Promicromonospora sp. Populi: one gene and its partner. The protein of the gene in region 1 interacts with the protein of each later gene in a pairwise test. Links are inferred from orthologs where the notes say so. Each region holds a gene or a part of one and is shown in the gene's direction. Other genes may lie near its edges.

What was found.
Region 2: the proteins of AB1046_RS07125 (region 1) and secA interact in binary tests that used the Escherichia coli proteins (3 or more experiments, as listed by UniProt). The link is inferred for Promicromonospora sp. Populi from one-to-one orthologs.

The regions. Positions count from the first base shown.
Region 1 is NZ_CP163528.1:1,593,788-1,597,006, reverse strand. What follows is about bases 222-3,127. They hold AB1046_RS07125 (alkaline phosphatase), read left to right. Parts: upstream 222-879; coding sequence 880-2,376; downstream 2,377-3,127. Other genes in these bases: AB1046_RS07115 (helicase), read left to right, coding at 3,007-3,127; AB1046_RS07120 (hypothetical protein), read left to right, coding at 2,396-2,932; AB1046_RS07130 (DUF1801 domain-containing protein), read left to right, coding at 333-761; AB1046_RS07135 (DUF4241 domain-containing protein), read left to right, coding at 222-292. Also shown: more of AB1046_RS07135, read left to right, coding at 1-221; more of AB1046_RS07115, read left to right, coding at 3,128-3,219.
Region 2 is NZ_CP163528.1:2,694,668-2,698,529, reverse strand. What follows is about bases 74-3,622. They hold secA (preprotein translocase subunit SecA), read left to right. Parts: upstream 74-461; coding sequence 462-3,422; downstream 3,423-3,622. Other genes in these bases: AB1046_RS12210 (cation:proton antiporter), read left to right, coding at 74-213. Also shown: more of AB1046_RS12210, read left to right, coding at 1-73; AB1046_RS12200 (homoserine dehydrogenase), read left to right, coding at 3,655-3,862. UniProt on the Escherichia coli protein: Required for protein export, interacts with the SecYEG preprotein conducting channel.

The DNA.
Region 1 (3,219 bases):
CGACGTCTTCGACAACGGCACGCCCGACTCGTGGTTCAGCCTCATGGACAGCCCCGACCACTACGTGGAGGGGAGTGCCAACGTGACGATGCCGCTGGCCGTCGACGGCGAGAACGTTGTGCTGAGCCACTCCGGCTGGGGCGACGGCTTCTACCCCGTCGTCACCACCCACGCCGCCGACGGGTCGCTCCTCGGTGTGCACATCGACCTGCTCGTCGCCGGCCCGGACCTCGACGAGGACGACGAAGAAGACGCGGCCGAGGCGGTAACCACCGCGCCGGCGACCGTCTGACCAGCACGCAGTCGAACCAGCACAGGGAGATACTGGCTCCATGGCCACCACCTGGACCGACGGCGATCCGGCCGCCTACCTCGACGCGGTGACGCCTGCCGTGCGGCGGCGGGACGCGCACACCCTCCGCGACCTCATGGAGCGGGTCACGGGCGCGGCGCCGCGGATGTTCGGCACCTCGGTCATCGGGTTCGGCGAGTACCACTACGAGTACCCGAGCGGCCACTCCGGGCACGCCGCCGCCGCGGGGTTCGCGCCCCGCAAGGCGGCCAGCACGGTGTACCTGCCCGAGGGCGTCGGCGCGCACGCGGACCTGCTGGCCCGGCTCGGCCCGCACACGACCGGCGTCGGCTGCCTGTATCTGAAGGACCTCGAACGGGTCGACCTCGCGGTGCTGGAGGAGATCGTCCGGCGCTCGTGGGCGACCGTCACCGACGGGACGTTCGGGCAGCGAGCCTCAGAGTCTTGACAGGTTTCGCTCACCCTGCGTTCATGTGTACGCCATCAACGCCGCCCCCTCGGTTTCACCCGTCGGGTTAGCGTCCGCGCGGGTGCCACTCCGGCGCCCGAGATCGGAAGAGGAGTACATGCGCACCAGCTCGCAACGCAGCGTCAGCCGCCGTGTCATGGCAGCAGCCGCGGTCGCCCTGGCCGTCGTGGCCGGCTCGGTCGTCACGACCGCCGCCGCCACCGCTCAGCCGGACAGCAACCGCGCCAAGAACGTCATCTACCTCGTGGGCGACGGCATGGGCCGCAACCACGTCGACGCCGCGCGCATCCGTTACTACGGCGCCGACGGCAGGCTGGCCATGGAGACCCTGCCCGTCGTCGGCCAGGTCACGACGTACGCCATCCAGAAGAACTCGGGCCAGCCGGGCGAGGACGACTTCGTTCCCGAGTACGTCACGGACTCGGCATCGTCGGCCACGGCCTGGGCGTCCGGTGTGAAGTCGTACAACGCCGCCCTCGGCGTCGACGGCAAGGGTGAGGTGGTGCCCACGCTCATGGAGCTCGCCAAGGACGCCGGCTACCGCACCGGTAACGTCTCGACCGCGGAGATCACTGACGCCACGCCCGCCAGCCAGGCGAGCCACGTGATCGCCCGCGGCTGCCAGGGACCGGACTACTCCGCGGCGGCCTGCCAGGACCTGGCGATCACCGGCGAGCCGCTGCCCACCGACGACGTGCGTGTCACGCCGGTCGCCGACCAGATGGCCCGCAACGGCACCGCCGACGTGGTGCTTGGTGGTGGCCTCGCCCGCTTCGACGCCGCCGACCAGGAGGCGCTGGAGGCGCAGGGCTACGACGTGCTCGGCTCGTTCGCCGACCAGACGGTCGCCACCAGCGAAGAGCTGGAGAACGCCGAGGGCCGCAAGGTGTTCGGCCTGTTCAGCAGGGGCAATCTGACCATCGAGAAGTTCAAGCGCGAGAACCCGGACTCGGTCCAGGCCGAGGAGCCGAGCGTCGCCGAGCTGACCACCGAGGCGATCAGCCTGCTCAAGGGCAGCCGGAAGGGCTTCTACCTGCAGGTCGAGGGCGCGCTGATCGACAAGCGCACGCACGCCAACGACGCCGCGCAGGCGCTCGAGGAGATGAAGGCGTTCGACGAGGCCGTGCGGGTCGCGCTGAACTTCGCCAAGAAGGACGGCAACACGACAGTGATCGTGACCGCCGACCACGAGACCGGTGGTTTCAACATCGTCGGCAAGGGCATGGTCACCAACCCCGAGACGCTCACCCCGCCCGCGAACGTCGATTCCGGCAACCCCGCGAACAGCTCGACCCCGAGCCGCGCGTCCTCCGGGGCGCTGGACCCGACCCGCTCGACGGGCCCGATCAACGGCTCCGGCTCCTCGGACCCCGGCAACTTCGCCCCGGCCACGTTCCGTACCGCTGACGACCCGGAGGGAGTCGAGGACGGTTCGCCGGAGGCCAGCCTGTGGCTGACGTTCCTGACGGGCCATCACACGGGCGCGAACGTGCCGATCTTCGCGTACGGTCCCGGCACGCAGTCCCTCGCCGCGACCGTGGACAACACGGACCTGTTCGACGTCATGGGCCGCGCCCTGCGCGTGACCCGCTGACCGGGCCCGGTACATCATCGTGAGCGTCCGCGCCGTCGTGCTCTGGATCGTCGTCCTGCTGGCTGCCGGTGCAGTCGGCGTGGCCGCCACGCTGCTCGTGCGCGGCGCCGGGTCGGAGGCAGAAGCCCTGCCCGACCCGGCGTCCGCGCCCCGCACCGAGTTTCCTGGCCTCACGGCCGCCACCGGCGACCCGGACCTGCCCGGGCTCGCCACCGCCCACCCCGAGCCGGGCAGCGTCGGGGTGGTGGCCGGACCGTTCGACGACCGGTTCGAGCTCAGCGGCCTGGGGCTCGCCGACGACGGCACCGTGACCGGCACCGTGACCATCACCAGCGACGTCAGCACGCTGATCGAGCTGGAGGTGCTCGCCGGCTTCTACGACGCCGACGGCGAGCTGCTCGGCACCGGCCGGTTTGTCCACCACGAGGCCGAGGGTGCGCACAGCCACGAGGGCCCGCCGACCCCGGAGGAGGAGTTCGAGATCGCGGTCCCCGATGACATCGAGGGAACGGTGGCCGCGGCCGCCGTCGGGGTGCCGGTCCTGGTGAACGAGTAACAGTGAACGAGTAGCGCGGGAACGTTTTGCGACGTCGTCGCGTTGACACCAGGCCTCGACAACAAGGAGACCCGGTGCAGCCAAGCCAGACCCAGCAGTCCGCCGAGCAGGAGCACGTCGACGCGCTGTATGCGCGGCTGGACGGCGAGGTGGCACGTGTCCGTGCCGACCTCGACGCCGCGGTACGCGCCTCGTCGTCAGACCCCGACGAGGCGTACACCCGGGAGGTGCGCGTCGCCATGCTGGGCCGGCGGGCGCGCACCCTCGGCGCCGCCGAGCACCACCTC
Region 2 (3,862 bases), 1.1 Mb from region 1 along the record:
GCGCGGTACGACGACGACGTGGCCGAGCTCGAGCGGCACGGCGCCGACGCCGTCTTCCACCTGTACGGCACGGCCGGCCTGGCGCTCGCCGACGAGGCGGCCGAGGCGGCGCTCGGCTATGCGGCCGCCGAGCGGATGCGCGACGCGCAGGCGGAACGTCGGGCACGTCCCGCGTCCGACGGCGAGCCGGCCGCCAGCGCCGGCCCGGCCTGACCGAGCCGGCCTGACCGCGCCGGCCTGACCGAGCCGGTCCAACCTGACCGCGCCGTCCGGGCCCCGGCGGTCGGAACGACTGCGCCGGAACCGCCGTGCTGGACCGCAGCTGGAACCCTGCGGGTGTTGCGAGCGTTACCCCTGGAGCGAACCTGCCTGTCTGCTGTCGGTTCTTTGGGCCTCTCGCCGAGGTTTACGGCCTACGATGGACGACGGCGAAACTTGACCGACGACCTGGGAGAACCCGCGTGTCCATCCTCGACAAGGTCCTGCGCATAGGCGAAGGACGTGTCCTGAAGAAGCTGCATTCCGTGGCTGAGCAGGTCAACCGCTTGGAGCCCAGCTTTGTCGAGCTGAGCGACACCGAGCTGCGTGAGGAGACCGCACGTTTCCGGGAACGGCTGGAGCACGGCGCGACTCTCGACGAGCTCATGCCGGAGGTGTTCGCGGCGATCCGCGAGGCGGCTCACCGCACCCTCGGCCAGCGGCACTTCGACGTCCAGATCATGGGTGGTGCGGCGCTGCACCTCGGCAACATCGCCGAGATGCGCACCGGTGAGGGCAAGACGCTGGTGGCGACCACCGCCGCGTACCTCAACGCCTTGTCGGGCGACGGCGTCCACGTCATCACCACCAACGACTACCTGGCCAAGTACCAGGGTGACCTGATGGGCCGCGTCTTCCGGTTCATGGGTATGACGACGGGGGTGATCCTGTCGGGCCAGACCCCGGCCCAGCGCCGTGAGATGTATGCCGCGGACATCACCTACGGCACGAACAACGAGTTCGGCTTCGACTACCTGCGCGACAACATGGCCTGGTCCACCGACGACCTGGTGCAGCGCGGGCACAACTTCGCGATCGTCGACGAGGTCGACTCGATCCTCATCGACGAGGCGCGCACGCCGCTGATCATCTCCGGCCCTGCGGCCGGTGACGCGAACCGCTGGTACAACGAGTTCGCCAAGGTCGTGCGCCGCCTGGTGCCCACCGTCGACTACGAGGTCGACGAGAAGAAGCGCACCGTCGGCGTGCTCGAGCCCGGCATCGCGAAGGTCGAGGACTACCTCGGCATCGACAACCTCTACGAGTCGCTGAACACGCCGCTGATCGGGTTCCTGAACAACGCCATCAAGGCCAAGGAGCTGTTCAAGCGCGACAAGGACTACGTCGTGCTGAACGGCGAGGTCATGATCGTCGACGAGCACACCGGCCGCATCCTCGCCGGGCGCCGCTACAACGAGGGCATGCACCAGGCCATCGAGGCCAAGGAGGGGGTGGAGATCAAGGCGGAGAACCAGACGCTCGCCACGATCACCCTCCAGAACTACTTCCGGCTGTACAAGAAGCTCTCCGGGATGACCGGTACGGCCGAGACCGAGGCCGCGGAGTTCCAGGGCACGTACAAGCTCGGCGTCGTGCCGATCCCGACGAACAACGACCCGCAGCGCCTGGACCAGCCCGACCTCGTCTACAAGGCCGAGGACGGCAAGTACAACGCGGTCGTCGCCGACATCCTGGAGCGGCACGCCTACGGCCAGCCGGTCCTGGTGGGCACCACGAGCGTCGAGAAGTCCGAGCTCCTGAGTGCCAAGCTGAAGAAGGCCGGCGTGCCGCACAACGTGCTCAACGCCAAGGAGCACGAGCGCGAGGCTGCGGTCGTCGCGATGGCGGGCCGCAAGGGCGCCGTCACGGTCGCCACGAACATGGCCGGCCGTGGTACCGACATCATGCTCGGCGGCAACGCCGAGTATCTCGCGGTGTCCGAGCTCGCCGAGCGGGGCCTGGACCCGGTCGAGACGCCCGAGGAGTACGAGGCGGCCTGGCCGGAGGCGCTGGAGAAGGCGAAGGCCCGCGTCGCGACGGAGCACGACGAGGTGAAGGCCGCCGGTGGCCTCTACGTGCTCGGCACCGAGCGCCACGAGTCCCGCCGGATCGACAACCAGCTGCGCGGACGCTCCGGCCGGCAGGGTGACCCGGGGGAGTCCCGGTTCTACCTGTCGATGCAGGACGACCTGATGCGCCTGTTCAACTCCGGTCTCGCCGAGTCGATGATGAACCGGGCCGGGTTCCCGGACGACATGCCGCTGGAGTCCAAGATGGTCACCCGCGGCATCATGTCCGCGCAGGGCCAGGTGGAGTCGCGCAACTTCGAGATCCGCAAGAACGTCCTGAAGTACGACGACGTCCTCTCGCGCCAGCGCAGCGTCATCTATGCCGAGCGCCTGCGAGTGCTCAAGGGCGAGGACCTGCGTGAGCAGGTGCAGCACTTCCTCACCGACACGGTCACGGAGTACGTGACCAACGCGACGGCCGAGGGTTCGTCGGAGCAGTGGGACCTGGACGCGCTGTGGACGGCGCTCAAGGCCGTGTACCCGGTCTCCCTGACGCCCGACGAGATCGCCGATGAGGCCGGCGGCATCGAGCGGCTCACGGGCGACATGCTGCTGGAGGAGATCCTGTCCGACGCGCGGGTGGCCTACCAGGCGCGCGAGGACGAGCTCTCCGCCCCGGCCATGCGCCAGCTCGAACGCCGTGTGGTGCTCTCGGTGCTGGACCGCAAGTGGCGTGAGCACCTCTACGAGATGGACTACCTCAAGGAGGGCATCGGGCTGCGCGCCATGGCGCAGCGCGACCCGCTGGTCGAGTACCAGCGCGAGGGCTTCCAGCTGTTCCAGGCCATGACCGACGCCATCAAGGAGGAGTCGGTCGGGTTCCTGTTCAACCTCGAGGTGACCGTCCAGCAGCCCGGTGCGGAGCAGGCCGACGACGCCGGCTCGGATCTGCCCGCCTCTCCGCCGGTGCCGCCGCGTGGCCGCCTGGGCACGGGACAGCCGGAAGCGCCGCCGACCACGCAGATCCCAGTGGTACAGCCCGCGTCACTGCCGCGGCAGGGCCAGCCGAGTCAGCCGCCCGCGCCGCGCCAGCGCCGCGCGGCGGGCGCCGCGACGGAGCCCATCCTGCTCGCGAAGGGCCTCGACGCCCCGAACCGGCCGCAGTCGCTGACGTACTCGGCGCCGAGCGAGGACGGCTCGGGCTCGGCGTTCATGCAGTCCCCGGACGGCGCCCGTCGTCGGGCCGCGCTGCACGGCGAGGCGACAGCCGCCACGAGCGACGGCCGCACGTTCCCCGGCACGCCGCGCAACGCCCAGTGCCCGTGCGGCTCGGGCAAGAAGTACAAGGTCTGCCACGGGGTCAACGAGGTCTGACGCCGTCCGCGCGACCAACGCGGCGATGAATGCGGTGCCGAACAGAGGTGCCCCCGGCGTTTATGTCGGGGGTGCCCCTGTTTCACGTGGTGTGCGTTCCACGTGATGGTCGCCGCCGTGAGACAAGCCCCCCGGGTGTCAGAGCCTCCGGTTACCCTGATCGAGACGTCCGGAGCTCCCGTGTGGAGGGCACCTGACCGGACCGTTTCCCGGATACGAAAGCAGGATCGCTGTGCCTTTCCACGTCCCCGAGCCCGCACGCGGGCTGCGTGTAGTACTGCTCGGCTGTGGCGTCGTGGGCACGGAGGTGGCCCGGATGCTCCTGGAGCAGGGCCCGGATCTCGCCGCGCGCGCCGGCGCCCCGCTGGAGCTCGTCGGCATCGCGGTCCAGGACGTGGACCGTCCCCGGGACCCGGTCGTCCGGCGTGACCTCCTGACCA